Regions from separate parts of the Antribacter sp. NEAU-D49 genome, predicted to be linked through region 1. Evidence: predicted binding sites of a transcription regulator. Region 1 holds the regulator's gene; each other region holds the start of a gene.
What was found. Region 1 encodes LexA, which represses DNA repair genes until DNA is damaged. Its sites were predicted from a motif close to TCGAACANNTGTTCGA; they were not measured.

Region 1 (7,378 bases):
CCTTCCAGCCCTTGCCCGAGCTCATGAGGGCCTTGTCCGCCTGGAGCTGCTCGAGCTTGAGGGGCGAGCCGCCCGACTTCAGCTCGAACGCAAGCTTCTTGGCCCGGTTCACCGAGTCGTAGCGGCGCTCGGTGCCGAGCTTCTCCTCGTCCCAGAGCTTGGTGTCCTCGCACATCCAGTCCGGTCCGCCGAGCTTGAGCTTGCGGCCGACGTTGCGGTGGAACCCGTCGCCACGGGCGTCGTTCGACATGTTCGGGATGTAGGTGTTGCGCCACCTCTCCCAGTCCCAGTCGCCCTCGTACACCTTCCACCGGCGGAGCATGTGCTCCTCGGTGCCCGGAGTGAACAGCTTGTAGTCGCCTTCGAGCGCGTCGAGCTCCGCCTGCGTGGGCGGTTCCCTGTCACGCAGCGACTCGGCAACGTTCTGGTACTCGTAGTCGGGGATCTTCTGGCTGACGGGGAAGTCCTTGTGGCCGGGCAGCTCGTGGTCCTCCGCGATGCCCTCGATCCCGTCGATCAGCTCCGTGCACAGCACGTCGAAGCGCGGCGCACCCTGGACGTCGTCGCCAGGTATGAGCACAACCGAGGCCGTGAGGACCAGGCAGGCCACGAGCCACGCCGGCCAGCGGCCCCTGCTCAACCGCCTCAGCGCGCGTCCCGAGTCCTCGGCTGTGCTGTCCATAGCGGGCCCCCTCGACCACCGGCGGAGCAAACCCCTACAGGTTCACCCAAATGCCACATCCAGGTCAAGGATTCACCCATATGGATGCTTTACACCCGCCAGCAGGGAAGCCAGAGGCCGCCGACCCGGCTTTCACCAGGTCGGCGGCCTCTGTACCGAAGGCTCAGCCGGACTTGCGGCGGAACATCTTCTGCACCGGTCCGGCGGTCTCGGACGCGTGCACGGAGCCCGTGTTCGCATCGCCGTCGGACGTGCGGTGGCTCGCCGCGTTCTTGCGGTCCAGCGCCGCCTTGAACTTGGCCTTCATGTCCTCGCTCGGCGTGGTGGGGCGACCTTCCGCGGCCGCGTCCTCGGCAGCCGTACCGGCCGCCCTCTCCTCGCCGGCAGCTCCGTCGACTGACGTCATGCCGAACACCTCCTCAACTCGGGGGGTCCCTCGGCGCGGGCCCGTCCGCTGACCAGCGTGCCCCACGGGACGCGCCCGCGCCAACGAATATCCGCAGGCACCCAGCGCCATGATCCGCGACTCAGGCGGTTCCCGCCGGCACGTCGTCCGTCGCAGCGGGCTCACCGGTGCGAGCCTCCCGCTCCGCCCGGAGCGACGTGATCGCGCTCTCGAAGTCTTCCAGCGAGTCGAACGCCTGGTACACGCTCGCGAACCTCAGGTAGGCCACGACGTCGAGCTCGCGCAGCGGCCCCAGGATCGCCAGCCCGATCTCGTACGCGTCGATCTCGGCACTGCCGTTGCTGCGCAGCGTCTCCTCGACCCGCTGGGCGAGCAGGGCGAGGTCGTCCTCGCTCACCGGCCGCCCCTGGCAGGCTTTGCGCACCCCGGCCATGATCTTGTCGCGGCTGAAGGGCTCCGTCGCCCCGGAGCGCTTGACCACGGACAGGCTGGCGGTCTCGATGGTGGTGAACCGGCGGTTGCAGCTGGGGCACTGGCGACGTCGGCGGATGGACGCGCCGTCGTCCGCGGTCCGCGAGTCCACCACGCGCGAGTCCGCATGGCGGCAGAACGGACAGTGCATCGCTTCACTCCTGCGGGGTCGGGTCATCGACCGGGTGCACCCCGGTCGCGCCTTGACCGTAAGCGGGCAAACCACCCCCGTGCAACATCGACGCAACATATCGGCTGGTCGCCCGCCACCGTGTGACTCATTCCACCGGCAGGAGGAGCACCTGACCGACGCGGAGCGTGGCGTCGTCCAGGTCGTTGAGGTCCTGGATCCGCGCGACCGCCGAGCGGACATCCTCGCCGGGAGCGGTGAGCGCGGCGGCGTAGTCCCAGAGCGACTCGCCCGGCTGGACGGCGTGCACCTGAACCTCGACGCCAGGTTCCGCGGAGCTGGCCACCGCCGTGGCGCCCCAGGTGGCAGCCGGGGCGAGGAGGAGCGCCGCGAGCAGCACCAGGACCGCACGACCGCGACGGGTCAGCCGCAGGCCGTCGAGCCCGAGCCGGGTCGCGAGCCCTTGCGCAGCCGGCGCGGTCTCGGGAGCCGGAGCCGGCACCGGAGCCGGCGTCGGCACGGGCCGCACAGCGGAGGGCCGCTCACCGGCGCGGTGCACGACCCGAGGCCGCTGCCGCGGGGCCTCCGCGGCCGGCGGGACGAGGTACAGGTGCCGCTCGCCCCGGTGCGGACGCACCTTCGCGGTGCTCCGGGCCGGGCTCATGGTCGTCGCCCCCATGACTTCCTCCATCGTGGATCGAACTGACGTGCGTAGAACGCTTGTTCGTCGAACGCTCGTACCATTGTGTAGCACGACCGACCGCCCGTGTCGAGACACGCTCGAACATTCGTTTGATGGATTGCGGAGCGTGACCTAGAGTGGGAGGCGCAACGAGGTGACATATGTCGGATTGGCGACAGGTGGCACCAGGTAGGCGGCATCACATTCGGTGCGGCGTCACACGGGCGCGGCGCGGGCAGGAGGGGTTCAGTCATGACCGGACGCGACGGCAACGACGGCGGCACGGCCGTGGACGCTGCCCTGAGCAGTGTCGCCACGCTCGACAGGGAGACCCCGGCCGGGGAGGGGCTCGCCGAGGTGCGCGAGCTCGGCGCCGCGGCCGACCGGCTGACGCCGCGCCAGCGGCGTGTGCTCGAGACCATCCAGCACTCTGTCGAGACCCGGGGCTACCCGCCGACGATGCGCGAGATCGGTGAGGCGGTGGGGCTGGCGAGCCCTTCAAGCGTGAAGCACCAGCTCATGGCGCTCGAGCGCAAGGGCTTCCTCCGGCGCGACCCCAACCGCCCGCGGGCGATGGAGGTCGTGGACCCGGGCGGCTCGAACACCTCCGCCGGCACGCCGGCGCCCGCCGAGCAGCACTGGGGCGCAGCCACGGCGAGCGACGACGAGCGGCTGCCGTCGCCGTCGTACGTGCCGCTCGTCGGCCGCATCGCGGCCGGTGGCCCCATCCTGGCCGAGCAGCTGGTCGAGGACGTGTTCCCGCTCCCCCGCCAGCTCGTGGGCGACGGCGAGCTGTTCCTGCTCAAGGTGGCCGGTGACTCCATGATCGACGCCGCGATCTGCGACGGTGACTGGGTGGTGGTGCGCCGCCAGCCGGTGGCCGAGAACGGCGAGGTGGTGGCGGCCATGATCGACGGCGAGGCCACCGTCAAGACGTTCAAGAAGGCGGACGGGCACATCTGGCTGCTGCCCCACAACGCGGCGTACAGCCCCATCCCGGGCGACGACGCGCAGGTGCTGGGCCGGGTCGTGGCGGTCCTGCGCAGCCTCTGAAGGGACGGGAAGCGCCGGGGCGGTGCGACGAACGCACTGCCCCGGCGCCTTCCTCGTCCTACAGCCCGAACCGCTTCTGCACCGCCCGCATGCTCTCCGCCGACGCGCGCAGGCCGGCAAGCTCCTCGTCCGACAGCGGCACCGGAACGTTCTCCGTGACGCCCCGCCGGTCGACGAGCGACGGCACCGAGAGGCACACGTCGCTGATGCCGTAGAAGTCGTCGAGCAGCGACGACACCGGCATCACCCGGTGCTCGTCGTTGAGGACGGCCTCGATGATCCGGGTGGCCGCGAGCCCCACGGCATAGTTGGTGGCGCCCTTCCCGGCGATGATCCGGTAGGCGGAGTCCACGACGTCGCGGTGCACGTCCTCCCGGGCCTGGGCGTCGAGCGGCGACGAGCCCGCGAAGGGCGTCCACTCCAGCAGCGGCACGCCCGCGATCGTGGCCGAGCTCCACAGGGCGATCTCGGAGTCACCGTGCTCCCCCGCGATGTACGCGTGCACGTTGCCCACGGCGACGCCGCACCGCTCGGCGAGCACCACCCGCAGCCGTGAGGAGTCCAGCACCGTCCCGGACCCGAAGAGACGCTCACGGGGCAGCCCCGACATCTTGAGGGCCGCGTAGGTCACCACGTCGACGGGGTTGGTGACCATGACGTAGACGGCGTCGGGTGCCACCTCGACCAGCCCGGGCAGGATCTTGCGCGTGAGCGCGATCGTCGCCTCGGCCAGGTCGAGCCGCGTCTGGCCGGGCTTCTGCTTGGCCCCCGCGGTCACCACCACCACGTCGGCGCCCTCGCACACCGCGACGTCGTCGGACCCGATCACCTCCGCCTGGGGCGTGAACATGAGGCCCTGCCGGAGGTCGAGCACCTCGGCCTCGACCTTGGCCTTGTTGACGTCCATCAGCGCGATGGTCCGGGCCGAGCCGCGTGCGAGCGCCGCGTACGCCAGGGTCGAGCCCACGGCGCCCGCGCCGACGACCGCCAGCTTGGTGGTCCGGCCGGATCCGTGCGTTCCTGGGACGGCTGCGTTCAAGAGGTCCTCCTCGGACAGGTCCGGACGGTTCGCGAGGTCCCGTTCAGGCTAGGTGTCGAGCCGGGTGAGCGCAGCGCGGACCAGGGCCGGGTCGTTCGTGGGCCAGAAGCCGGGCATCGACCGCGTGAGGAACGACGCGTAGCGGGCGGTCGACAGCCGCGGGTCCAGGACGGCGACCACCCCGCGGTCGGCGGTGGTCCGGACGAGCCGTCCCGCGCCCTGCGCCAGGAGCAGCGCGGCGTGCGCCGCCGAGACGGCCATGAAGCCGTTGCCCCCCGCCTGCTCGACGGCCCGCGCGCGGGCGGCCTTGACCGGGTCGTCAGGCCGCGGGAACGGGATGCGGTCGATGAGCACGAGCTGGCACGACGGTCCCGGCACGTCGACGCCCTGCCACAGCGACAACGTCCCGAACAGGCAGGTGGCCGGGTCCTCGGCGAACTCCCGGACGAGCGTGGGGAGCTGGTCGTCGCCCTGGCACAGGATCGGGACGTCGAGCCGCTCACGCATCGCCTCCGCCGCCGCCGTGGCAGCCCGGCGGGAGGAGAAGAGCCCGAGCGTGCGGCCGCCCGCGGCCCCGACGAGCTCGGCGATCTCGTCGAGCTGCGCCTCGGTGGTGGGCTCTCGACCGGGGGCCGGCAGGTGCCGGGCGATGTAGAGGATGCCCTGCCGCGGGTAGTCGAACGGGCTCCCCACGTCCAGGCCCTTCCACCTCGGCGCGTCCGCGGCCGCCTCCCCGTCGCCCAGGGTGGCCCTGCCCAGGCCGAGCGAGCCGGCCACCGGCTCGAACGTGCCGCCGAGCGCCAGGGTGGCCGACGTGAAGACCCCCGTGGACTCCGCCAGCAGGTGCGTCCGGATCAGCCCCGAGACGTGCAGCGGGGCCGCGTGCAGCCGGGTGACACCGTCGGCGAACCCGCCCCACGCGGCGTCCGGGCGCGAGCACCACAGCACGTCGTGGCTCGTGTCCTCGGCCGCCATGCGCTCCGCCGTCTCGAAGAGCGCGAGCATGGCACCCTGGGCCATCTTGAGCCCGGGGTCACCCTGGCTGCCCGACGACGCCCCGCCCGCCTTGCCCGGTCCCGCCGCCTCGGGCTTGAGCCGGGTCAGCACCTCGCGGGCCGCGTCGCGGATGCCGCCCACGGCCGTGTGCAGAGCCTGGGGCAGACCATCGGGGAACCGTTCCGCCGGGGCGGTCACGAGGAGCGTGCCGAGGGCCTGCGCCGCCGCGTCGAGCGCCGTGGTCTCCGCTCCCCCGTGCCGCCGGGCAAGCCGGGAGGCGTGCTCCACCGACGCCATGGAGAGCTCGACGGTGGCCGCGGCCGTCACGCGGTCCACGAGCTCGTGCGCCTCGTCCACGATCACCACGTCGTGCTCCGGCAGCACGTTGGGGCTGCCCGAGACCGCGATCCCGAGCATCGCGTGGTTGGTCACCACCACGTCGGCCTCGCGGGCCGCGGCTCGCGCCCGCTCGGGGAAGCACTCGGCGAGCATGGGGCACCGCTGCCCCAAGCACTCCAGCGCCGTCACCGAGACCTGGCGCCAGGCGCGGTCCGGCACACCGGGAACCAGGTCGTCGCGGTCGCCCGTGTCGGACTCGCCGGCCCACTCGTGGAGGCGGCGCACGTGGTCGGCCAGCGTGGCGCCGTCGTCCCGCTTGCCGCGCCGCTTGGCACCGGGACCGCCCGGCCCGGCCGCCACCCCGGCGTCGGGCACCGCGGGGTGCTCCTCGCCGCCCGGAAGGTCGAAGAGCGTGGGCTCGTCCACGGGATAGCCGCCGCCCACCTTGTGCACGCACAGGTAGTTGTGCCAGCCCTTGAGGAGTGCGATGCGCGGCTCCCGCGGCAGGCGCGGCGCGACCGCACGCGCGACGAGAGGGAGGTCACGGGTGATGACCTGACGCTGGAGCGCGAGCGTGGCCGTGGACACGATGACGCGGCTCTCCGCGGCCACCGCGTGGCGCACCGCGGGCACGAGGTAGCCCAGCGACTTTCCGGTACCGGTGCCCGCCTGGACCAGCAGGTGCGTGGACGTGTCCACCGCCTCGGCGACCGCCTCCGCCATCTGGCGCTGGCCGTCGCGCGGGCTGCCACCGAGCTCTCCGACGGCCAGCTCGAGCAGCGTCGCGACGTCCGGGACGTCGCCCGCGCCGGGGGCCTGCGCAGCGGCGGGAGAGTCCTGGAGGTCGTCGAGGCTTGTCACTCGATGATCCTACGGGCGCCCACCGACACCCTCGCTGTGGGTACGCGAATGGTCGCCCCTCCGAGCGGAGAGGCGACCATTCCGTACCCACGGCGGGGCGGGTCAGGCGCGGACCGCGACCCGCTCCAGCTCGGCCGCGAGCTGGGCGTCCACCCGGCCCCGCAGCGCCGTCCCCGCGGAGACGTGCTCCTCATGGTCGATCTCGCCGCCCTCGTGCACGCGGTGCACCAGGTCGCCGCGCGAGTAGGGCACCACGAGGTCGATCTCGACGTCGGGCCGGGGCAGCGCATCGGCGATGACGCCGCGGAGCTCCGCGATGCCCTCACCGGTGTGGGCGCTGACCACCACCGTGCGCTTCTCGCGACGCTGGATGCGCCCCACGACCGCCGGGTCGGCCACGTCGGCCTTGTTCAGGACGACGACCTCGGCCACGTCGGCGATGCCCGGGATCTCGGACAGCACCTCGCGGACCGCCGCGATCTGGCTCTCCGGGTCGGGGTGCGAGGCGTCGACCACGTGCAGCAGCAGGTCGGCGTCGCCCACCTCCTCGAGCGTGGAGCGGAACGCCTCGACGAGCTGATGGGGCAGGTGCCGCACGAAGCCGACGGTGTCGGCCAGCGTGTAGACACGACCGTCCTCCGTCTGGGTGCGCCGGACCGTCGGGTCCAGCGTGGCGAACAGGGCGTTCTCCACGAGCACCCCCGCGTCCGTCAGCGCGT
Region 2 (7,378 bases), on a different contig from region 1:
CGATACCCTCCTGCGCGTCGAGGATCATCGCGAGCCCGGTCCGGACGATCTCCTGGTCGTCCGCGACCAGCACGGTCACCGTCACGTGTGGCCTACCCGGGGCAGGACAGCCTCGACCAGCCAGCCGCGGCCGTGCGGGCGAGGCTCAGCCGGATCGGCCTGGGTGGAAGCCGAGGCGGGGCCGGCCGCGAAGGTGCCACCCAGGAGGGAGACGCGCTCCCGCATCCCAGCCAGCCCGAGGCCCTCGCGGGCCTGGTGCGGAGGCGCGGTACCGTCGTCGGACACCCTCAGGCGGATGTGGGGGCCGTCCGCGGTCACGCCCACGACCACCCTTGTGGCGTCTCTCGCATGCCGCCTCGCGTTCGTGACCGACTCCTGGGCGAGGCGGTACACGGCCGCCCCGACGGCGGCAGGGAGGTCGTCGAGGCCGTCGGCGACCTGGACGTCGACCTGCGGCGGCGGCCCGCCCGCGAGCGACGCGAGCTGAGCGATCGAGGGGCCGGGCGCGAGCAGGTCGGCTCCGGCGGGTGCGTCGGTGCGGGCGGAGCCTTTAGGCTCGCCGGACTCACCGGGCGTTGCGAGCTCGTCGGCCCGCAAGATGCGCACCATCGTGCGCATCTCGGCCAGGGCCTGGGTGGCGGCGTCCTCGATGACGTGGAGCGCCTCGGTCGCGGCCTCCGGCCGCGTGGCGGACGCAGCCAGACCGGCCTGCGCCCGGACGGCCACGGCGGACATGTGGTGCCCGACGACGTCGTGCAGGTCCCGGGCGATGCGCTCCCGCTCGGCGAGCCTCGCCTGGGCGAGCTCCCGCGACCGGAGGCCCGTGCGGAACCGGGCGGCTGTCCCCGCCGAGCAGACCGCGGCGACGACGACGAGCCCGCCGACGGCGTCGGCCGGGCTGGTGAGGCCCGCCGCAGCGGTGAGGCCGAAGTTGCCGAGCAGGACCGCGCTGCCCAGGACGACCTCCCGGCCGCTTCCCCACCGGTAGAGGGCGTAGGGCAGCATGAGCATGAAGACGGTGGTGTACAGGTCGCCGTCCCGGCCCATGATCACGGACACCACGCCCGATGCTGTGAAGGCGATCGCGACGGTCCGGAGGGGATGCGTGCGACGCCAGAGAAGGAGCGGCGCGAGCAGCACGACCGTCACGACCTCGAGCCAGCGCCACGACGCGCCCGGGCGGAGCACCCCCTCGAGCACGGCGGCAGCTGGGAGCCCGCAGACCAGGACCCAGTCGCGCCAGACCCTGGAGGGTGCGCCCGGGGGACGCGGCTCGTCCCAGAGGGACCGGAGGGCGGACACGGGCTCATGCTAGGCCGCTCCCGTGACACGGGGACCGGCCGAAAGGAGGAGATCCGGCGGGGTCTCGATGGGGGCCGGGCCTCGACGGACTCCGGGCCCGCCGGGAATGGCGCTCGTGACTCGGGTTCGTGACTCGGGTTCGTGGCTCGTGGCTCGTGGCTCGTGGCAGGTGGCGTCGCTCGCCGGCGGGTTGCGCCTGCGGCGCTTGGCACACTTTTATTACCCCGACCACAAGTCCGACTGTCGCTCGTGATGGTGGTGTGCGGGTGGGAGGTCGACCACAGGTCGTGGTTTCGGGGTCTTGTGCACAGATTGGCTGGTCAGCGGGCCGTCAGAACGCTTGTTCGATAGGATGGGGAGGGTCAGGAACGGCCGGATCATGCGGGTTTCGAGGGGGTGTGGGGATGGTGATCGGAGCGATCGGTACGCGGCCCTCCGCGCCCGCCGCGGTGCCCTCGGGCGTCACCGCCATGCCCTCGGGCGTCGTCGGCGGGCACGCCACGGTGCCCCGTGCGACGCCCGCACCCGCGGGCCTGTCCTCTGCCGGGCCTGTCGCTGGGCGTTCGTTGGAGGTCGTGCTCGCGGAGCTGGAAGCGGTCGCGGATGAGTTGGTCGCGGTGGCAGGGCCCGCCGGGCTGGACGCCCTGGAGGTGGCGGGCGGGTTGGTGGTCGCGCGGCTGGTCGAGGCGGGGACCCGGGTCCGGGCCGTGACGAGCCGGTTGGACGCGTTGCGCCTGTCGTTCCTGCCCCGGGTCGAGGCCGACGGGCGGTGGGGCACCGGGTCGGGGGCCGGGGCGAGGTCGTTCGCGACCTGGCACGCGACCACCGCGAACCTGAGCGTGGCGACCGCCCGCCGGGAGGTGCGTGCCGCCCGGGTCCTGGACCAGGACCTGCCCGCCACGAGGGCCGCTGCCCTGGCCGGGACCCTCGGCCCCGACCACCTGACCATCCTGGTCAACGGGGCCCCCACCAGCCCGGCCCGCAAGGCGGCACTGGCAGCCCCCCTGCCCGGCACCGGGCCCGTGCCCGGCCCCGACGGCCCCTTCGGCCCGGACGGTCCGGCGGACGGCCCCGACGACCCGGCGGGCGGTCCGGGCGCGGACGGCGTGGAGGCGGTCTCGGGTGAGGTGTTCCTCCTGGCCCAGGCCCGCGCGTACCGGCCCGCGCAGTTCCGGCGGCTGGTGGCCCGGTTCGCGACCGTGACCGACCCGGACGCGGACGAACGCGGCTACACCACCGCCAAGGACCGTGAGCACCTGGAGCTGTCCAAGACGTTCGGCGGGTACCACCTGAGCGGGTTCCTGACCGACGAGCACGGCCTGACCCTGACAACAGCCCTGAACTCCGTCATGGGACCCCCGGCCCCCGGCACCGGCCGCACCACGACCCAGCGACGCGCCCAAGCCCTGGCAGACCTGGCCCGCATCGTCCTGGACAACGGCCACACCGGCACCGGCGCCGCAGTACGCCCCCACCTGACCGTCACCGTCTCCTGGACCGAGCTCACCACCCTGGCCACCCGCACCGGCAACACCCTCACCACAACCACACCAACCACAACCGGGACCGCCGCCACCCCGGGCGGGCTCACTGCGGGCGGGCTCACCCCCACGGGCGGGGCGGTGTTCACCGAGACCGGCACCCCCGTCCCCCCAGCCCTGCTCGCCAAGATCGCCTGCGACAGTCAGGTCACCCGGGTCGTGTTCGGCCCCGAGTCACAGGTCCTGGACGTGGGCCGCACCCGCAGAACCATCACCGGCGAGCTCCGCCGCGCCGTCATCGCCCGCGACCGGCACTGCACCTGGCCCGGCTGTGACGAACCACCCTCCCGCTGCGAAGTCCACCACGCCACCCACCACTGGGCCGCCGGCGGCCACACCAGCGTCCCCAACAGCGCCCTGCTCTGCTGGCACCACCACAACCACGTCGACACCAACCACATCACCATGACCCACCACAACGGCACCTGGAACTTCACCGACCATCACGGCAAACCCATCACCGAGCCCCGACCCTGGCAATGACTGGCGACGACTGGCGATAGCCGGTGATGACGGGCCCCGCGCTGCCGTCGGTCCCCGGCAACCCCTCCGTCAGCTCCGGCTCGGAGGCGGCATCGGCTGGGTGCGGGCGTCCTCGAGGGAGTCGCCGGACACCCGGACCGAGGCGTGCGAGTGTGCCGTGCTGTACCCGTACACGCCTCCGGGTGATCCGGCGGCTCAGCCGGCGCGACGGGCAGCCCGCTCGATGGCGAGCTCCAGGAGGGCCGCCGTCGCTCTGCGCTTGCGGTCCACGGGGTCGACGGTCAGCTCGTCGCCGGGGTTCCCGCGCGGCTCGGCCGGAGTCGCGGCGGCCGTCGCGGCGTACGCAGAGTGGTTCTCCATGTCGTCCTCCTGCTGACGGGGCGCTCGGGGTGGGCACCTCGTTGTCTCATGGTGCGATGCCGTCGTTTCCCCGGTGTTGCCGCCGTGGGACACGGACGTGACCGCTTCCCGGAGCAGGCAATCCGCGGACGCCCTGCGACGACCGCGTACCGCGCCTATCCAGGTCAGACTGACCGGGTGCCCGCCACCCGCCCCGCAAGACTCACCACTGTCCTCGCCACAGCGCTCGTCGCGACGGTGACGTGCGTCGGCTGTACGACGCCACAGAGCGGCACCGCCCCGTCCAGCGCCCCGCCGAGCAGCCCGAGCAGCCCGAGCAGCCCGGACAACCCGAGCCGCCCCGCGACGCCCGCGCCGGCGCCGCCCTCAAGCCCTCCACCGGCTCCCGCACCGTCACCTACCGCACCTGCTTTCGAGGCGACCGTCTCCACCCTGCCGCCCGAGGTGATCGACCGGATGACCGGGGTGTCCTGGCGGGAGGGCTGCCCCGTCCCGCTGGGCGACCTCCGGTACCTCACGCTCACGCACCACACGTTCGACGGCGGGACGGCGCAGGGCGAGCTAGTGGTCCATGCCGACGTCGCGGAAGGGCTGGTCGGGGTCTTCCGCGAGCTGTTCGAGGCCGGCTACCCCCTCCGGTCGGCGCGCCTGGTCGACGACTTCGGGGGGGGCGACGACGCCTCGATGGCCGCGGACAACACGTCGGCGTTCAACTGCCGCCCCGTAGCGGGCACCGGCCGGTGGAGCGAGCACGCGTACGGCCGGGCGATCGACGTCAACCCTGTGGAGAACCCGTGGGTCCGGGGCGACGCGGTGGAACCGCCGGCGGGGCGTCCCTTCGTGGGACGCCCCGCCGAACCGGGAGTGATCCTGCCCGGCGACCCCGTCGTGCAGGCCTTCGAGGCTGCCGGCTGGCACTGGGGCGGGTAGTGGGACTCGCCCCTGGACTACCAGCACTTCTCGACGACGGGCAGGTGAGCCGTCAGCCCTCCGCGGCCAGCGCCTTGCGCCAGGTGATCCTGCCGCCGGTCTGCAGCAGCGCACCCCGGTAGGCCCGCTCGCAGAGCAGCACCGCGCCCACCGTGAACAGCGCCATGACCACCAGCGACACTACGGGCTCCCACCACATCGCCTCGCCGGCGAGGACCCGGATCGGCATCGACACGATGGACGCGAGCGGCACGTACGACAGCACGACCTCCAGCACGCCGCTCGCGGAGAACGTCGCGACGTAGATGCCGATCAGGAGGAACGTGATCGGACCGGTCGTGTTCTGGAGGTCCTCCGTGCGGGAGGCGAGCGCGCCCGCCACGGCGAACAGGGCCGCGACGGCGATGAAGCCGACCGTGAAGAACGCGACGAACCAGATCAGCGTCGCCGAGATGGACGGCAGCATCGTGGAGAGGTCGGTGAACGAGACCCCGATCAGGCCCACCGCGGCGAACAAGAGGTTCTGCGCGAGGGCGATGACCGAGCTGCCGAGGATCTTGCCGGCGAGCACGTGGCGCAGGGGCACGGCTGTCGCGATGATCTCCGCGAGCCGTGACTGCTTCTCCTCGATGACGCTGCCCGCGATCATCACGCCGGACCCGAGCGTGCCCAGGTAGAACAGGAAGGCCAGGATGAAGCCCGCGAGGAACACCACCTGCGGGTCGATCGCGTTGCCGTCGAGGCGCTCCGTCTCCAGGGTGGCCCCCGCGGACAGCTCGGCGATCGTGGTCCCGGCGTCGGCCGCGTTGGCGGCGATGGTCTGCTCCTCGACGGTGGCCGTCAGCAGGGCGGACAGGTCACCCTCCGGCTCACGCCACCCGGACAGGGTCCAGCCGTCCGCGCCACTGGTCAGCCAGACGTCGGCGTCCTCCTCCTCGAGAGCGGTCCGCGCCGCGTCGGCGTCGGCCACCTCGACCGTCTTCAGGACGATCTTCCCGTCGTCGTCCTCGGCTGCCTCGCGGGCGGCGTCGAGCACGGTCGCGGCGTCGGCGTCCTGCGCCTCGACCGCCACCGTGTAGGTCTCGACCTTGCTGCCCTGCCAGGCGAAGAACCCCGTCAGGCCAGCGATCATGACCAGCGAGATCACCAGGCCGAACAGGAACGACTTGTTGAGCGCCCGCACCACGATCTCGCGGTTCATGACGATCAGCCAGGCGCCACGGTGGCCCTGCCCGACCCGTGCGGTGGGGGTGGCGCTCGCCTCGGGCGTGCCGGTCGCCTTCGGGGCCGGGCCGGTCGTGGCGGTCATGCGGTCACCTCGCGGTAGATCTGGGCCAGCGTCGGGCGGACGGGCGTGAACTCGTGGACGGGGCCGCGTCGGACGGCCTCCGTGAGGAGGAGCTGGCCGGCCGCGTCGTCGGTGAGCTCGACGAGCGCCTCGGGGCCGTCGACGTCGATCGCGTGGACTCCCGCCACGCCGCGGACCCAGCCGGCGTCACCGCCGACGACCAGGCGGTGCCGCACCGCCCCGACCCGCTGCAGGTCGGCGGGCGTGCCGGAGGCGACGACCTGCCCCTGCTTGAGGATGACGAGGCGCTCGCACAGCCGCTCCACCAGGTCGAGCTGGTGTGAGCTGAAGAGCACGGGCACGCCTCGGGACGTGTGCTCGCGCAGCAGCTCCACCATGCTCTCGACGGCTGCCGGGTCGAGGCCGCTGAACGGCTCGTCGAGGATCAGCGCCCGCGGGGAGCCCATGAGCGCGGCGATGACCTGCACGCGCTGCTGGTTGCCGAGGGAAAGCTTCTCGACGTGGTCCTTGGCTCGGCCCGCGAGGCCCAGCCGGTCGAGGTGCTCCAGCACCTCGGTCCGCGCGGCTGTGGCGGAGATCCCGCGGAGCCGCGCCAGGTAGACGAGCTGGTCGAGCACCGGCTGCTTCGGGTAGAGGCCGCGCTCCTCGGGCATGTAGCCGAACGCCCGGCGGTCCTCCTGGGTGACGGGCCGGCCGTCGAAGCGCACCTCGCCGCTGGTGATGGCCAGGACGCCCATCATCATCCGCATTGTGGTGGTCTTGCCGGCGCCGTTCCCGCCCACGAAACCCGTGAGCACGCCGGAGGGAGCAGTGAACGAGACGCGGTCGACGGCCCGCACCGGTGCGTCCGACGGGGAGCCGGCCGGCGCGCCGAAGACCCGGGTGAGGTCCACGACCTCGAGGTCGGCACCGTGCCTGCTGGGTGGTGTGGTCATGTGGCCCACGCTAGGCGGGGCGGGTGGCGGGCGGATCCGCCGCGGGGCGGAACCGCCGAGCTCCCCCTCTGGACGGAGCGACGACCTCAGCAGGGGTCAGACGAGACCGCAGCGGTGGGCGAGGACCACCGCCTGCACCCGGTCGCGCAGCTGCAGCTTGGCGAGGAGGTTCGAGACGTGCGTCTTGACCGTCGCCTCCCCGAGGAACAGCGTGGTGGCGATCTCCGCGTTGGACAGGCCGGTGCCGATCAGGACGAGCACCTCGCGCTCACGCGGCGTCAGGTCGGCGACCCGCGGGTCCACGTCGCGCGGTGACCGGGGGGCACCGGTGGCGGCCTGTCCGCCGTCGGCCACGGCGGGACCCTCGCCCGAGGCGACCAGCTGCTGGATCACGCGGCGCGTGACCTGGGGCGCGAGCAGGGCGTGCCCGGCCGCGACCGTCCGGACCGCCTCGACGAGGTGGTCCGCGTCCGAGTTCTTGAGCAGGAATCCCGAAGCGCCCGCCGCCAGGCCGTCGA
Region 3 (7,378 bases), on a different contig from region 1:
GGAGCTCTACTCGCGACTCGTCACGATGACCTCGCACATCACCAAGACGGGCAGGGCGCTCGAGTCGGCCACCAAGAGCTACAACTCGATGATCGGCTCGCTCGAGCGGAACGTCCTCACCTCGGCCCGGCGCATGATCGAGCTCGACGTCGTGGACGAGAAGGAGCACATCGACGAGGTCCGCGGGATCGAGGAGGTACCTCGGCCCATCACCAAGTCCGAGCTGCTCGCCGCCGAGGAGGGTGGCGTCGTGGCGATCGACCGAGCACTCGACCAGTCCTTCCACCGGAGCGTCCTCGTGCAGGAGCTCGAGGTCACCACCCTGGTCGCCAGCGATCAGCGGGCGCTCGAGGCCGTCGAGAAGGCCCTCCCCGAGGACGGACCCGGCACCTCGCAGGCTGCCGGCTGACGAGCGCGGCCCGGCCTCAGCCCGCTCGTTCCTCCGCGGGCGCGACCGGTTCGCGCTGTCCGTCAGGGCGCCTGCGGTAGGCGCCGACCAGGAGCAGCACGATCGGTGCCACGATGATCAGCCCGTTGGGCGTCCATCCCAGCACCACGGCGTCGACCGCGACCCAGGCCGCCAGTCCCCAGGCGAGGAACGCCGGCGGAGTGAGACCTCGGCGATCGAGCCAGAGGACCAGCAGACCGATCAGGACCAGCTGCGGTCCGAAGCTGTCGATCGTCAGCCAGTAGGCGCTGTTCGCCGGGCTCATGCGGGAGAGGTCCGCGCCCCAGAGCTCCCCGCTGAACCATGCGCCAGCGTGGTGTGCAGCGCCCTCGACGGTCAGCGCGCCGACGGTGTGGGCCGCTCCGTAGAGGGCTATCAGCCCACCGGCCCAGGTGATCAGGGGACGTCTTCGTGTCGGCATCATCAGCTCCTCATTGTTATACGGTTACGTATATTCAACGGTAGCCCGCTTGTACGGAGCCGTATATCCCGCAAGATCGTGAGGCAGGTCACACCTATGGGCGCACTGCGGACCCCGCGCGAGAAGTGGGTCGAGGAGGGCCTACGGGCTCTCGCGGCCGGCGGCGTCGACACCGTGAAGGTCGAGTCGCTGGCGAAGGCCCTCGGGGTGACCAAGGGCGGCTTCTACGGCTACTTCGCCGACCGGGGCGCGCTCCTGGCCGAGATGCTGGACACGTGGGAGCGGGAGTGCGTCGACGACGTCCTCGACCAGGTCGAACGGGCGGGGGGCGACGCCCTGGAGAAGGCTCGGCTCGCCGGGCAGCTGACGTTCTCCAGCGAGCGGCTGTTCCCCATCGACCTGGCCGTCCGCGACTGGGCCCGCCGCGACCCGGCGGTCGCCGAACGGCTCCGCAGGGTGGACGACCGGCGGATGCAGCTGCTCCGCGACGCGATCAGCACCTTCTGCTCCGACCCGGACGAGGTCGAGGCGCGCAGCCTGCTCGCGTTCTGCATGGCGATCGGCACTCACCTCATCGCCGTCGACCACCCCGGTGGGCGCAGCCGTGCCGAGGTGAGCACGCGAGCCAGCGCGCTCCTGCTCGGCCGTTCGTGGTAGCCGGAGCGTCCGGCGAGGCCCGGCGTCACGCGCTCGACGGCGGCCCGGGCCCCGGAGGCCGGCCCGGGGGTGTGGGTGGCCGGGTCTAGCGTGTGGGTGGCCGGGTCTAGCGTGGAGCTCGGGCCGGGCAGGCCGCGATAGGCGACGCCGCCCGGGCAACCGGCGCCCCCTCTGCGCCGCGCCGAGCGAGGGGGCACCCCGGCCTGGAGTTGTCCACAGATTCGCGGTTCGGGTCGCGGTCCAGGGTCCGCTCGATAGAATAGAACTCATGTTCGAGTCGTCGAGTGGTGCGCGGGTAGGGCGGGCCGGAGCCGGCCTGTCGCTCGGTAGCGCCCCCCGTGGCGCCCTCGGTGTGGTGCCGGACGTGTCCTGGGTTCCCAGTCCGGGTGTCGCCAGCGATGTGACCGTCACTGCCTCGCTGCACACCCCGCCGGCGGGTACCGGCGCCCGGCCGACGATTCTTACACCCCTGTCGGTGCTGCCCTCCTCGACCGTGGCCGCTGTGCCGACGGCGGACGCCACGCCAGCAGCCACGGCAGCTTCCGGGTCGGACGACGCGGGGCTGGAGGGGGATGCCAGCCTGTCGGACGACGCGGGCCTGGAAGGGCTGCTCGCGGGAGCGGTGCCCGGTCCGGAGTTGGCGCGTCTGCTGGCCGGGGTCGATCTGGCCGACGCGGGAGACAGCGTCCTGGTCGAGGTTGTCGCCGCGGGTGCCCGGCTGGGGGCGTGGGCCGCGTCGGTGCAGGCCTCCGCGGCCGGTGAGCTCGCTGCGCGGCGGGCGTGGTCCGCCGAGCGGGAGCACCTGGGTGAGGAGCTCGGCCTTGTCGTGGGTCATGCCGGGCACGTAGGCCGCACCCTGGTCGCCCGCGGCCAGGCGCTGGGCGACCTGCCCGAGACCCGTGACGCCCTGCGCGCCGGGGTCCTCGACGTCGCCAAGGTCGACATCCTGGCGTTCGCCGGGGTGTTCGCCCACCCCGCCGCCCGCCGGGAGGCCACCGTCCGGGTCCTGCCCGACGCCCCCCGGCTCGGGCTGCGCGCGCTGCGCCGGCGGATGCTGGCAGAAGCCGTCGCGTCCTGCCCCCAGGCGGTCGAGACGAACCGGAAGGCCGCGACCGAGCAGCGGTACGTGCGCCTGGAACCGGTGGAGAACTCCATGGCCTACCTCACCGCGTACCTGCCCGCCGAGCAGGCCGCAGCCCTCTGGGCCGTCGTCGACGACGCCGCCCACACCATCTCCCGCACCCCCGACGAGGCCCGCACCCTGGCCCAGGCCCGCGCCGACGTCCTGGTCGCCCTGACCACCGGCCGCATCCTGCCCACCAGCAGCAACGACAACGACACGACGACGGTTCGTCCGGCGAGGAATGCGCCCCCGACAGAGCAGGCACCCGCAGCAGCGACAGGTTCGGAGTCGGCGGCGGCCGCGGCGGGCACGGCGCGCACAGCGGACGGGACTACCGGGTCGTGCGCGTCGTGCGGCGCGCAGGTCGGCGGGCGCGGCTACGTGCTGCAGGTCGTACCCACACGCCCCCAGGTGCGGGTCACCGTCGCCGCGAGCACCCTGCTCGGCCTGGACCACGGACCGGCCCACCTGAACGGCTACGGCCCCGTCCCCGCCGACCTGGCCCGCGACCTGGCCCAGGACGCGACCTGGCAACGACTCCTGACCGACCCGGCCACCGGGATCCTGACCGACTACTCCACCACCACCTACACCCCCGGCCCAGCCCTGCGCCGCGCAGTCCAGCACCGCGACCAGACCTGCACCTTCCCCCGCTGCGACCAGCCCGCCGAACACAGCGACCTCGACCACATCGAGCCCTACAACCACCACAGCAAAGCTGCCGGCAGACGACCAGGAACCAGCGGTCAACCAGACACCGACGACCCCGGGCAGACCCGCGCCACCAACCTGCACGCCCTGTGCCGCCGACACCACCGCGCCAAGACACACACCAGCTGGACCGTCACTCGCGACCCCGACACCGGCACCACGACCTGGACCTCACCCACCGGCCGCACTTACACCGGCCCACCCGCCCCGACCGACCCCACCCACCACCACCGGACCGACAGCCACACCCCCACCGACCCCGGCGACCCACCCTTCTGACGACTGCCCCTCCGTCGAAGGACGCGGAAGGCCGCCCCCACCCACCGGCAGGGACGGCCCTCATACAGTCGATCTCGATGAACCTCAGGCGAGCGGAAGCTCCTTGCGCTTCTCGCGACGCGGGCGCGGGTCCACCTCGCCGGCGGCCTTGAGCGCGGGGCGCAGCTCGCGCGGCAGGGAGAACATGAGGTCCTCGGTGGCGGTGCGCACCTCCTGCACGTCGGCGAAGCCGTGCTCGGCGAGCCGCGCGATGACGTCGTTGACGAGGATCTCGGGCACGGAGGCGCCGGAGGTGACACCCACCGTCGTCGCGCCCTCGAACCACTCGTCCTGCATCTCGGTGGCACGGTCCACGCGGTAGGAGGAGCGGGCGCCCGACTGGAGCGCCACCTCCACGAGGCGCACCGAGTTGGAGGAGTTGGCCGAGCCCACGACAATCACGACGTCGCACTCGGGGGCCAGCTTCTTCACCGCGACCTGGCGGTTCTGCGTGGCGTAGCAGATGTCGTCGCTGGGCGGGTCCTGCAGGGACGGGAACTTCTCGCGGAGGCGGCGAACCGTCTCCATGGTCTCGTCCACCGACAGGGTGGTCTGCGAGATCCACACCACCTTGGCGGGGTCGCGGACCACGACCTTGTCCACCTCGTCCGGCGAGTTCACGATCTGCACGTGGTCGGGAGCCTCGCCCGCGGTGCCCTCGACCTCCTCGTGACCGGTGTGGCCGATCAGCAGGATGTCGTAGTCGTCGTCGGCGAACCGGACGGCCTCCTTGTGGACCTTGGTCACGAGGGGGCACGTGGCGTCGATGGTGTCGAGCTTCCGCACTGCGGCGGCGGCCCGGACGGCCGGCGACACGCCGTGCGCCGAGAACACGAGGCGGGCGCCCTCAGGCACCTCGTCGGTCTCGTTGACGAAGATAGCGCCACGGTCGCGGAGGGTCTCGACGACGTGCTTGTTGTGCACGATCTCCTTCCGCACGTACACCGGCGCGCCGTAGTGCTCCAGCGCCTTCTCGACGGCGACCACAGCGCGGTCGACACCCGCGCAGTAGCCGCGGGGCGCGGCGAGGAGCACGCGCTTGGTGAGGGTGGGCGAGGCGGTGACAGTCACGCCGCCAGTCTAGGCGAGCGGTGAGGAGGCCTTGTGTGGGTGGCGTGGGGCAGGCTTGGAGCGTGACAGACCAGCCCACCACCCCGCTGCCGCTCCCGGAGAAGGCCCTCGACACCACGCCGTCGCGCCCCTGGCCGGTGCGCGTCCTCTCGGAGAAGATCCGCGGCTACATCGACCGCATGCCGCCCGTGTGGGTCGAGGGGCAGGTGGTGCAGTTCAACCACCGGCCGGGCAGCGGGCAGCAGTACCTGACGCTGCGCGACACGGACCTCGACGTGTCCCTGCCGGTCACGATCTTCAGCCGCATCCTGGCGATGCTCCCGGTGGCCCCGAGCGAGGGCGACCATGTCGTCATCCACGCCAAGCCCACGTTCTGGACCAAGCGCGGCACCCTCCAGCTGCAGGCCAGCGAGCTCCGCGCCGTCGGCGTGGGTGAGCTCCTGGCCCGCATCGACCAGCTCCGTCGCGTCCTGGCCGCCGAGGGCCTCTTCGACCCCGAGCGCAAGCGCCCGCTGCCCTTCCTGCCGGCCGTCGTGGGCCTGGTGTGCGGCCGGGAGTCCAAGGCGGAGCACGACGTGGTGGTCAACGCCCGTGCCCGCTGGCCCCAGGTCCGGTTCGAGACCAGGGAGGTCGCCGTCCAGGGCGTGAACGCCGTGCGGGAGGTGAGCAACGCGATCGCCGAGCTCGACGCCCGGCCCGAGGTCGAGGTGATCGTCGTCGCACGGGGTGGCGGCTCGGTCGAGGACCTCCTGCCGTTCAGCAACGAGGCGCTCGTCCGGGCCGCGGCGGCCTGCCGCACGCCGCTCGTCAGCGCGATCGGGCACGAGACGGACGCCCCGCTCCTCGACCTCGTCGCCGACTACCGCGCTTCCACGCCCACGGACGCCGCCAAGCGGATCGTCCCGGACGTGTCCGAGGAGCGGTCCCGCGTCGTCCAGGCCCGCACGCGGATGCGAGGTGCCGTCGCGGCGCTCCTGGACCGTGAGCAGCGCGGCCTGGACGGGATGCGGTCCCGCCCGGTCCTTGCGGCGCCGGAGGTCATGGTCGACTGGCGCGAGCAGGACGTCACGCAGGCCGTGGGCCACGCCCGCCACACGCTGAACGCCCTCCTCCTGCGGGCGGCGGGCGAGATCGGCCGCCTCGGCGCGCAGGTCCGCGCCCTCTCTCCCGCGTCCACGCTGGAGCGCGGCTACGCCGTCGTCCAGCGTGCTGACGGCCACGTGGTCCGCTCGCCCGACGACGTCGTGGTCGGCTCAGGAGTGCACGTCCGGCTCGCGCAGGGCTCGCTCGAGGCGGAGGTCACCGCCGCGAACGCCTGACGGCGCCGCGTACGCCTGACGCCGTCGCGTGCGCCTGGCGCCGTCGCGTGCGCCCACGGGTGCGAGCGGCGGCGGCCGGTGCCACGGTGGAGACGTCCGAGGGGCGCCGCGACGAGGCGCCGTGCAACGACCCGAGGAGGAGCCATGGGCATGGGCGACAAGATGAAGCACCAGGCCGAGGAGGCCAAGGGCAAGGCCAAGGAGGCCTTCGGCAACGCCACGAACAACGAGGACATGCAGGCCGAGGGGCGCGGCGAGCAGGCCGGGGCAGAGGCCAAGCAGGCCGGTGACCGCCTCAAGGACGCGATGGACGACACGAAGGACTCGATCCGGGACATCGCGGACAAGGACCGCTGACCCGACCGATCACACGGCCTCAGCAGCCGGTGACCGGGGTGGGCCGGGCGCGTTCAGCGCTCCCGGTCCACCCGTCGCTCGTCCCAGACGGGCTCGGCTGTCTCGCGCACCACACCGTCCGACCCGAACACGAGGTACCTGTCGAACGACCGGGCGAACCACCGGTCGTGGGTGACTGCGAGAACCGTGCCGTCGAACGCCTCGAGGCCCTCCTGGAGCGCCTCCGCGGACTCGAGGTCCAGGTTGTCGGTGGGCTCGTCGAGGAGCAGCGCGGTGCAGCCCGAGAGCTCGAGCTGGAGGATCTGGAACCGCGCCTGCTGCCCGCCGGACAGGCGGTCGAACGGCCGCTCGGCTGCCCCGACCAGCTCGTACCGTCGCAGCGACGACATGGCGGGGCCCATCTGGAGGGAGTGGTCCTCCCAGAGGATCGACAGGAGCGTGCGCCCCACGAGCTCGGGGTGGGCGTGCGTCTGCGCGAAGTGGCCGGGCACCACGCGAGCGCCCAGCTTCCACGTCCCGGTGTGCGCCACGTCGCCCCCGGCGAGGAGCCGCAGGAAGTGGGACTTGCCCGACCCGTTGGACCCGAGCACGGCGACCCGCTCGCCGTAGAAGACCTCGAGGTCGAACGGCTTCATCAGCCCGGTGAGCTCGAGCCCCGCACACGTGACGGCGCGCAGTCCCGTGCGCCCGCCCCGCAGGCGCATCGTGATGTCCTGCTCGCGCGGCGGCTCGGGCGGCGGCCCGGCCTCCTCGAACTTCGCCAGGCGCGTCTGGGCCGCCCGGTAGCGTGACGCCATCTCGTGGCTCACCGCGGCGGCCTGCCGTAGCGTGACCACGAGCTTCTTGAGCTGCGCGTGCTTCTCGTCCCAGCGTCGGCGCAGCTCCTCGAACCGGGCGAAGCGCTCCTGGCGGGCCTCGTGGAAGGTGGCGAAGCCCCCGCCGTGCACCCAGGC
Region 4 (7,378 bases), on a different contig from region 1:
GGCCGGGGGCCAGGCTTGCGCCGTCAGGATTCTCGCTCGAGCGTGGGTCGAGCTGCACGCCGGCAAGGAGCGCGCCGAAGGGCAGCAGGATCGTCAGGACCGTCATGAGGACGATCGTGCGAACCGGCCGCGAGCGCCGGGTAGGAGTCGCCAACTTCTGTCTCTTCTCGTGTGCGCGCCGCGAGCGGCGCGGGTTCGGCACCGGCCGGGTGGCCCCGGCCGGTGCGGTCGTCACTTGCCGTCGGTGTCGCCGTCCCGGCGCGCCTTGGGGTCCCGAGGTGCGTCGTCGAGGCCGGACAGGTCGTCCGGGACGTCGATCACGTCGGGGGCGATGCTACTTGCCGTTCCCGGCTTGTCTGTGACGGAACCGTCATCTGTGGTGGTGCCGTCCTCGTCGTCGGCGTCCGTGTCGTCCTCGGCGGGCGTGGCGTAGCGCGCCGGACGCTCGTTGACGGCGGCCAGGACCCACTCCGTCCGGGCACCGGACTCGGACTCGACGGTGACGATCTCGGTCTCGGCGTCGACGCTCACGACCCGGCCGACCATGCCGGACGCCGTCATGATCTCCTTGCCCGGCTCGAGGCTCGCACGGAACGTCTGCGCGGCACGCTGCTGCTTGCGCGTGCGCGAGGACATGAAGAACATCGCTGCGGCGAGCAGCACGATGAGGATGAGGAATGTCGGGTCGCCCACGGTGGCAGATCCTGTTCGGTCGGGAGTGGGAACCACCACAGTCTAGGTCGGTCCGGGGGTGCTGTGGGTCATTCCTCGAAGAGCGTGACCCCTGCGGGTGCGCGGAACGGTCCGGACGACGCCGGGTTCGCTGTCCCGGGCGCCCCGGCGGGCGGGGTGAGGCCCAGGTGGGCCCAGGCCGCGGGGGTGGCGACGCGGCCTCGGGGGGTGCGTCCCACAAGGCCCTCGCGGACGAGGTAGGGCTCGGCCACGGTCTCGACGGTCTCGGGCTCCTCGCCCACCGTGACGGCGAGCGTGGTGAGGCCTACGGGCCCTCCGCCGAACCGGGTGCAGAGCGCTTTGAGCACCGCGCGGTCGAGCCGGTCGAGGCCGATGGGGTCCACCTCGTACACCTCGAGGGCCGCGCGGGCGGCCCGCAGGTCGAGCACGCCGTCGCCACGCACCTGCGCCCAGTCGCGCACGCGACGTAGCAGGCGGTTGGCGATGCGGGGGGTGCCTCGCGACCGGCCGGCGATCTCGTGGGCGGCGGTGTGCTGCAGCTCGACGCCGAGCAGGCCGGCGGAGCGGAGGATGACGCGCTCGAGCTCCTCGGCGGAGTAGAAGTCGAGGTGCCCGGTGAAGCCGAACCGGTCGCGCAGGGGCGCGGGCAGCAGGCCCGCCCGCGTGGTGGCCCCCACCACGGTGAACGGGGGCAGGGCCAGCGGGATCGCGGAGGCCCCGGCGCCCTTGCCGACCACCACGTCGACGCGGAAGTCCTCCATGGCCACGTACAGGAGCTCCTCGGCGGGGCGCGCGAGACGGTGGATCTCGTCGATGAACAGCACCTCGCCCTCCTCCAGCGAGGACAGCACGGCCGCGAGGTCGCCGGCGTGCTGGATGGCGGGGCCGCTCGTGACGCGCAGCGAGGTGCCGAGCTCGGACGAGATGATCATGGCGAGGGTGGTCTTGCCGAGCCCGGGCGGGCCCGACAGCAGCACGTGGTCGGGCGGGTTCCCTCGGGCGAGCGCCGCCTGGAGCACCAGGGAGAGCTGGTCGCGCACCACGCGCTGGCCCACGAACTCGTCGAGCCGCTTGGGCCGGAGCGCCGCCTCGGCGGCACGCTCCACGTCGTCGGCCGACGAGTTGACGATCCGGCCGGTGCCGACGCTCTCGTCGCCGAACCCGCTCGAAGAACCCACCTCAGCGCCTTCTCGGCCTCGCTCAACCACGGCGGCCTCCCAGCGTCCGGAGCGCGTCGCGCAGGGTCACAGCAACGTCCGCCTCGGCCACCACGTCGGTACCCGCCTCGGCGAGCACCTTCGCGACGGCGTCCTCGGCCGCCTTGGCCTGCCAGCCGAGGCCGGTCAGCGCCTCGACCACCTGAGCGGTCCGGTCGTCGGCGACGGGCGCGGCCGGGGCGTGCGAGCCGCCGTCGGGCAGCGGGGCTCCCAGGCGGTCGCCGAGCTCGAGGACGATGCGCTGGGCACCCTTCTTGCCGATGCCGGGCACGCGCATCAGCGCGGCCAGGTCCTCCCCCGCCACCGCGCGCCGCAGCGCGTCAGGCGTGTGGACCGCGAGCATCGCGAGAGCGAGGCGCGGGCCGACGCCGCTGACCGACTGGACCGCCTCGAAGACGTCGCGCTCGTCGGCGTCACCAAAGCCGTACAGCGTCATGGAGTCCTCGCGCACCACGAGGGAGGTGGCCACCCGGGCCTGCTCCCCCACGCGCAGCGCCGCCAGCGTGGTGGGCGTGGCGTGGACCAGGTAGCCGACGCCGCCCACCTCCACGACCGCGCGGTCCAGCCCCACGTGCTGCACCGTCCCCGTGAGCGAGGCGATCACCGGCGCCCCCCTTCCTCGATCGAACGTCCGTGCGATCCTAACAACGCGGGCCGACGCCGGAGCGCACGCGGGTGCCCCGGCGTGCCGCAGCCGGTGGCCGGGTCTCTCAGCGCCGCGGGCGCTGCTTGGCCGCGTGCTCCGCGGCCGCCCAAGCACGCTGGGCGGAGGTCAGCTCGTGGCGGTCGCCGCCCTGCAGCGCACCGGCGGGCCGCCACAGGTGGCACACCGCGAGGGCCAGGGCATCGGCCGCGTCGGCGGGCCTGGGCAGCTCGGCCAGGCCGAGGATGCGCGCGACCATGCGCTGCACCTGCTCCTTGTCGGCCCGGCCGGAGCCGGTGACCGCCGCCTTGACCTCGCTGGGCGTGTGCAGCGCCACGGGGACGCCGCGCCGGGCCGCCGCGAGCATGGCCAGGCCCGCCACCTGGGCGGTGCCCGTCACGGTGGCGACGTTGTGCTGGGCGAACACGCGCTCCACGGCCACGACGTCGGGGACGTGCTCGTCCATCCAGGCGTCCAGCCTCTCGGCGAGGTGAAGCAGCCGGAGGTCCACCGACAGATCCGTCGAGGACCGGATGACACCCACGGCCACCATCGACGCGCGACGGCCGGGGAGGGAGTCCACCACGCCGACGCCGCACCTGGTCAGGCCAGGATCCACCCCGAGGACGCGCACGCCCTCACCCTCTCACGGGTGAGGGCGTGCACCGGCGCCACGCGCCGGGGACGCTCGGGGCGCCGGGGAGGTTCAGTCCTCCTCGAGGGCCGCCATGACCTCGTCGGACGCGTCGAAGTTGGCGTAGACGTTCTGCACGTCGTCGCTGTCCTCGAGGGCGTCGATCAGGCGCATGATCTTGCGGGCGCCCTCCACGTCGAGCTCGACCTGCATGGACGGGTGGAACACCACGTCGGCGGAGTCGTAGTCGATCCCCGCGTCCTGCAGCGCCGTGCGCACCGGCACCAGGTCGGTGGCCTCGCTCAGGACCTCGAAGCTCTCGCCGAGGTCGGTGATCTCCTCCGCGCCCGCGTCGAGCGCCGCGAGCATGACGTCGTCCTCGCCCACGCCCTCCGTCTTGGGCACGACGATGAGGCCCTTGCGGGAGAACAGGTACGAGACCGAGCCCGGGTCAGCGAGGTTGCCGCCGTTGCGGGAGAACGCGAGGCGCACCTCGGAGGCGGCCCGGTTCTTGTTGTCGGTGAGGCACTCGACCAGGAGGGCGACACCGTTGGGGCCGTAGCCCTCGTACATGATCGTCTGGTAGTCCGCGCCACCGGCCTCGGCGCCGGAGCCGCGCTTGACCGCGCGGTCGATGTTGTCGTTCGGGACCGACGACTTCTTCGCCTTCTGGACCGCGTCGAACAGCGTCGGGTTGCCGGCCAGGTCACCGCCACCGGTGCGCGCGGCAACCTCGATGTTCTTGATCAGCTTCGCGAAGAGCTTGCCACGCTTGGCGTCGATCGCGGCCTTCTTGTGCTTGGTCGTGGCCCACTTTGAGTGCCCTGACATGACCCTGAGTCAATCCCTTCGCGATGCTTCGATGATCTGGACGAACCGCCCGTGCACACGCGCGTCACCGGTGATCTCCGGGTGGAAGGCGGTGGCGAGCAGCGATCCCTGTCGTGCTGCGACGATCCTACCGGCGGCCGCCACCGGACGGCCCTGGATGTCGGTCGCGGGGATGCGGGCGAGGACCTCGACGTCCGGCCCGGCCTCCTCGATCCAGGGCGCCCGGATGAAGGCGGCACGGACCGGACCGCCACCGGGCTGGTCCGAGATCCCGGCCATCTCCAGGTCGGTCTCGAACGAGTCGACCTGCCGGCCGAACGCGTTCCGGCGCACCACGACGTCCATGCCGCCCACGGTCCGCTGCCCGTCGATCCCGTCGAGGATGCGGTCGGCGAGCAGGATCATCCCCGCGCACGACCCGTACACCGGCAGCCCGGCCTTCACCGCGGTGCGCAGCGGCTCGTCCAGCCCGAAGATGTGCAGCAGCTTGTCGATGGTGGTGGACTCCCCGCCGGGGAGGACCAGGCCGTCCACCGCCTCGAGCTCAGCGAGGCGCCGCACGGGCACGGCGCGTGCGCCGACGGCCTCCAGGGCCGCGAGATGCTCACGGACGTCGCCCTGCAGGGCGAGGACTCCGACGGTAGGTGCGGTCACGACCGTCCATCTTACGGCCCACCGCGGACCCCCTGCGGCGGGCGCTCACGGGTTGCACTCGAGCGTCAGGCCGAGCGGGATCACGGAGACGCCGCCACGGACGGTGCGGGTCGACGTCGGCCCCGTCCACGTGGTCCCGGGCAGGAACGGCGTCACGACGATCGTGTACGTCCCGCCCAGCAGGCTGCCGAGCACCTGCGTGATGAGCCCCTGGTTGATCACCACCGACCGCGTGGTCCCGTTGTCGGTGACGGCGACCGGCTGCCCGTTGAACGTCGCCCGGTAGTCGAGCACCGCCGGGGACGTCACCTCGGGCCAGGTCACCGCCGCGGTCTCGAAGAGCTGGCCGTCCGTGTCGGTGCAGGTGGTGGCCGGCGCCTGGATGGTCCACGCGCTCACCGTCGCGGTGTCGGTCACCGAGTCGGACCACCACGCGTGGGCCGGGGGCGCGGCCCGCAGCCCGGTCACGGCGAGCAGCCCCACGCCGAACGCGGCCAGGCTCGCCAGCGCGGCGCGGGCGGTCTCCCGGCGCCTCACGGTGCCACCTGGGTCGCCGCGACCACGACGGTCACCGTCGCCGACTGGCCCTGGAACGAGCTCGGGGCGGTGGGCAGCACGCGCACCTGGACGCACACCGCCTGGCGGCCTGTGGTCACGCCCTGGGCGACGGGCTGCAGGACGGTGGTGGGCGGCGTCGTCGTCCCGCCCGTGCACGTCGTCCCCGCGTCGGTGGCGCCGTACCGCAGGACGACCTCGACCGCGTCCGGGCGCGACGTCGTCGCGGTGACCGAGTACGCGAACGCCGCCCGCGCGGTGCTGCCGTTGCCGACGGTGAAGGCCTGCGCCTGCTGGCTGCCCGGCACCGCGTTCGTCAGGTCGAGCTGGTCGAGGTTGTACGTGCCTCCCGGGCCGATCACGTACTGGCCTGTGGCCCCGAGCACGAGGTCCAGGCGCCCGGCGACCGCCTCGGGCGGCTGCGCCGAGCCGGACGCCGCCCACCAGGCCCAGGCCACGCCACCGCCGGCACAGGCCGCCAGGAGGACGGCGAGCGCGACGAGAGCCGCGCGGCGCGCACGGCGGGCGAGCGAGGCGATGGTGCGCTCAGCCACGGCGCCTCCGCACAAGGATCAGGGCCCCGGCAACCACGGCCGCGCCCGCGACGAGCAGGAGCGGCAGCACGTCGCCTCCGGTGACGGGCAGGGCGGCCGACGGCGGCCGTACCCCCTCCGGGGCGGCGTCGGGCGCCCGCGGCGCGTCCCCCGGCGGCACCGGTGTCGGCGGCGGCGAGCCCCCGATCGGCGACGGCACGGCGACGCCCGGGTCGGTCAGGGTGACGTGCACCGCCAGGCTCGCGGACTCCAGCTGGGTCTCGTTGCCCGACGCGGGGTCGAAGGACACCGAGAACCGCACCGGGACCACCTCCTCCGGGTCCAGCTCGACCGCTCGCGAGCGGACGCCCTCGGTCCAGGGTTCGTCGCCGATGCTCGTCCGCACCTCGAGGTCCGCCGGGAGGTCACCGCCGCCCGCGACGACCACCTCGGCCCACCCTGTGGCGGCGCGTCCGCTCTGGTTCCGCACCCAGAGGGTGGCGTCCTCGGCATGGCCGGGTATCCAGCGCAACGCCGGGTCGAAGAGGTCGGCCTCGAGCCGGGGCGTCCAGGTGACGCCGTCGACGCTCAGCCCGACGGCGTCGTCGGGCACCTCCGCCGCGGCGACCGTGCCGAGCGCTCCGGCCACGAGGACCGCCGCGAGCGCCGCGGTGCCCGCGGCCCGCAGGCCGCGCCGGACGGCGCGGGCCGTCACGGACCGCCCCCGTGCTCGGGCACGGCGACCGCCGCGGGCTCCTCCCGAGGGCGGGAGAGCCGGGCACGGGCGGCACCCGCGACCTGCCACGCGGCGTAACCGAGGAGCAGCACGACCAGGCCGGTCGTGGCGGCCTCCCGCTGGCCGGGACCGAGCAGCACCGACACACGGCCCAGGTACGGGACCTGGTACCAGAGGACGCCGCGGACCTGCGCCTCCCGTACCGGGTGCGGGTCCGTGCCGGTGTTGGCGTCGCCGCGCGTGACGAGGGTGCGCTCACCGGTCGTCGTGGAGCCCACGCCCACCACACGGTGGGTCGCCACCTGGGGGTCACCGGACCGCAGCTGGTAGGTGACCACGTCGCCGATCCGGATCGTCGCCGGGTCGGCCGGACGCACGACGGCGAGCGTCCCCGCGGGCAGCGCGGGGCGCATGGAGCCGGTGGTCACCACGTAGGGCGTGGCCCCGGCGAGCCGCGGCACGAGGACTCCTGCGAGCAGCGCGGAGCCCGCGACGACGAGCAGCACCAGAGCCAGGGCGCGCCCCGTGACCCGGAGCACGTCCCCCATGTCAGGGGGCGACCTCTTCGTGCGCCTGGGTGAGCGTGACGGTCACGTCGGCGAGCGCCGCGACGAGCTGCGCGGTGGTCGTGGACTGTGAGGCGTTGGTGGCGCCCGGGCCGTCGAACACCACGCCCAGGTCGACCTCCACGGTGTCCCCCGCTGTGACCGGCACGGGCAGCGTGGCGGCGGCACCGTTGACCGTGAAGGTCGGATCCTGGAGGGTGAGCTCGGCCGTGAAGGCGTTGTCGGCCTCCCAGTCGGGCGCGCCGATGGCGACGTCACCGAGCGCGAGGTGGGCGCCTTCGTCGCCGTGCCCTTGCTCCGCACGGTAAAGGGCCTT

Region 2: AC060K_RS08455 (HNH endonuclease signature motif containing protein) is a predicted target of LexA. The motif match lies at 1,635-1,650, and genes of this name have one in related genera.
Region 3: AC060K_RS03050 (HNH endonuclease signature motif containing protein) is a predicted target of LexA. The motif match lies at 1,787-1,802, and genes of this name have one in related genera.
Region 4: ruvA (Holliday junction branch migration protein RuvA) is a predicted target of LexA. The motif match lies at 2,534-2,549, and genes of this name have one in related genera.

The regions. Positions count from the first base shown of each region.
Region 1 covers NZ_JBXTSN010000003.1:108,915-116,292, forward strand. The annotation lists gene AC060K_RS03840 (hypothetical protein) at 1-682, opposite strand, end outside; gene AC060K_RS03845 (DUF5302 domain-containing protein) at 846-1,088, opposite strand; gene nrdR (transcriptional regulator NrdR) at 1,210-1,710, opposite strand; gene AC060K_RS03855 (LysM peptidoglycan-binding domain-containing protein) at 1,838-2,368, opposite strand; gene lexA (transcriptional repressor LexA) at 2,624-3,424, shown strand; gene AC060K_RS03865 (L-lactate dehydrogenase) at 3,483-4,463, opposite strand; gene AC060K_RS03870 (ATP-dependent DNA helicase) at 4,512-6,659, opposite strand; gene hflX (GTPase HflX) at 6,762-7,378, opposite strand, start outside.
Region 2 covers NZ_JBXTSN010000008.1:45,918-53,295, reverse strand. The annotation lists gene AC060K_RS08465 (response regulator transcription factor) at 1-85, opposite strand, end outside; gene AC060K_RS08460 (sensor histidine kinase) at 82-1,302, opposite strand; gene AC060K_RS08455 (HNH endonuclease signature motif containing protein) at 1,707-3,326, shown strand; gene AC060K_RS08450 (hypothetical protein) at 3,522-3,686, opposite strand; gene AC060K_RS08445 (M15 family metallopeptidase) at 4,143-4,616, shown strand; gene AC060K_RS08440 (ABC transporter permease) at 4,669-5,925, opposite strand; gene AC060K_RS08435 (ABC transporter ATP-binding protein) at 5,922-6,860, opposite strand; gene AC060K_RS08430 (response regulator) at 6,957-7,378, opposite strand, start outside.
Region 3 covers NZ_JBXTSN010000002.1:280,833-288,210, reverse strand. The annotation lists gene AC060K_RS03065 (DNA recombination protein RmuC) at 1-409, shown strand, start outside; gene AC060K_RS03060 (hypothetical protein) at 426-869, opposite strand; gene AC060K_RS03055 (TetR/AcrR family transcriptional regulator) at 966-1,526, shown strand; gene AC060K_RS03050 (HNH endonuclease signature motif containing protein) at 2,002-3,639, shown strand; gene AC060K_RS03045 (4-hydroxy-3-methylbut-2-enyl diphosphate reductase) at 3,724-4,749, opposite strand; gene xseA (exodeoxyribonuclease VII large subunit) at 4,812-6,068, shown strand; gene AC060K_RS03035 (CsbD family protein) at 6,213-6,425, shown strand; gene AC060K_RS03030 (ATP-binding cassette domain-containing protein) at 6,479-7,378, opposite strand, start outside.
Region 4 covers NZ_JBXTSN010000001.1:99,147-106,524, reverse strand. The annotation lists gene secD (protein translocase subunit SecD) at 1-106, opposite strand, end outside; gene yajC (preprotein translocase subunit YajC) at 232-693, opposite strand; gene ruvB (Holliday junction branch migration DNA helicase RuvB) at 762-1,871, opposite strand; gene ruvA (Holliday junction branch migration protein RuvA) at 1,894-2,514, opposite strand; gene ruvC (crossover junction endodeoxyribonuclease RuvC) at 2,621-3,187, opposite strand; gene AC060K_RS00450 (YebC/PmpR family DNA-binding transcriptional regulator) at 3,260-4,018, opposite strand; gene pdxT (pyridoxal 5'-phosphate synthase glutaminase subunit PdxT) at 4,028-4,672, opposite strand; gene AC060K_RS00440 (hypothetical protein) at 4,718-5,209, opposite strand; gene AC060K_RS00435 (hypothetical protein) at 5,206-5,781, opposite strand; gene AC060K_RS00430 (LPXTG cell wall anchor domain-containing protein) at 5,774-6,475, opposite strand; gene AC060K_RS00425 (signal peptidase I) at 6,472-7,044, opposite strand; gene AC060K_RS00420 (hypothetical protein) at 7,046-7,210, opposite strand.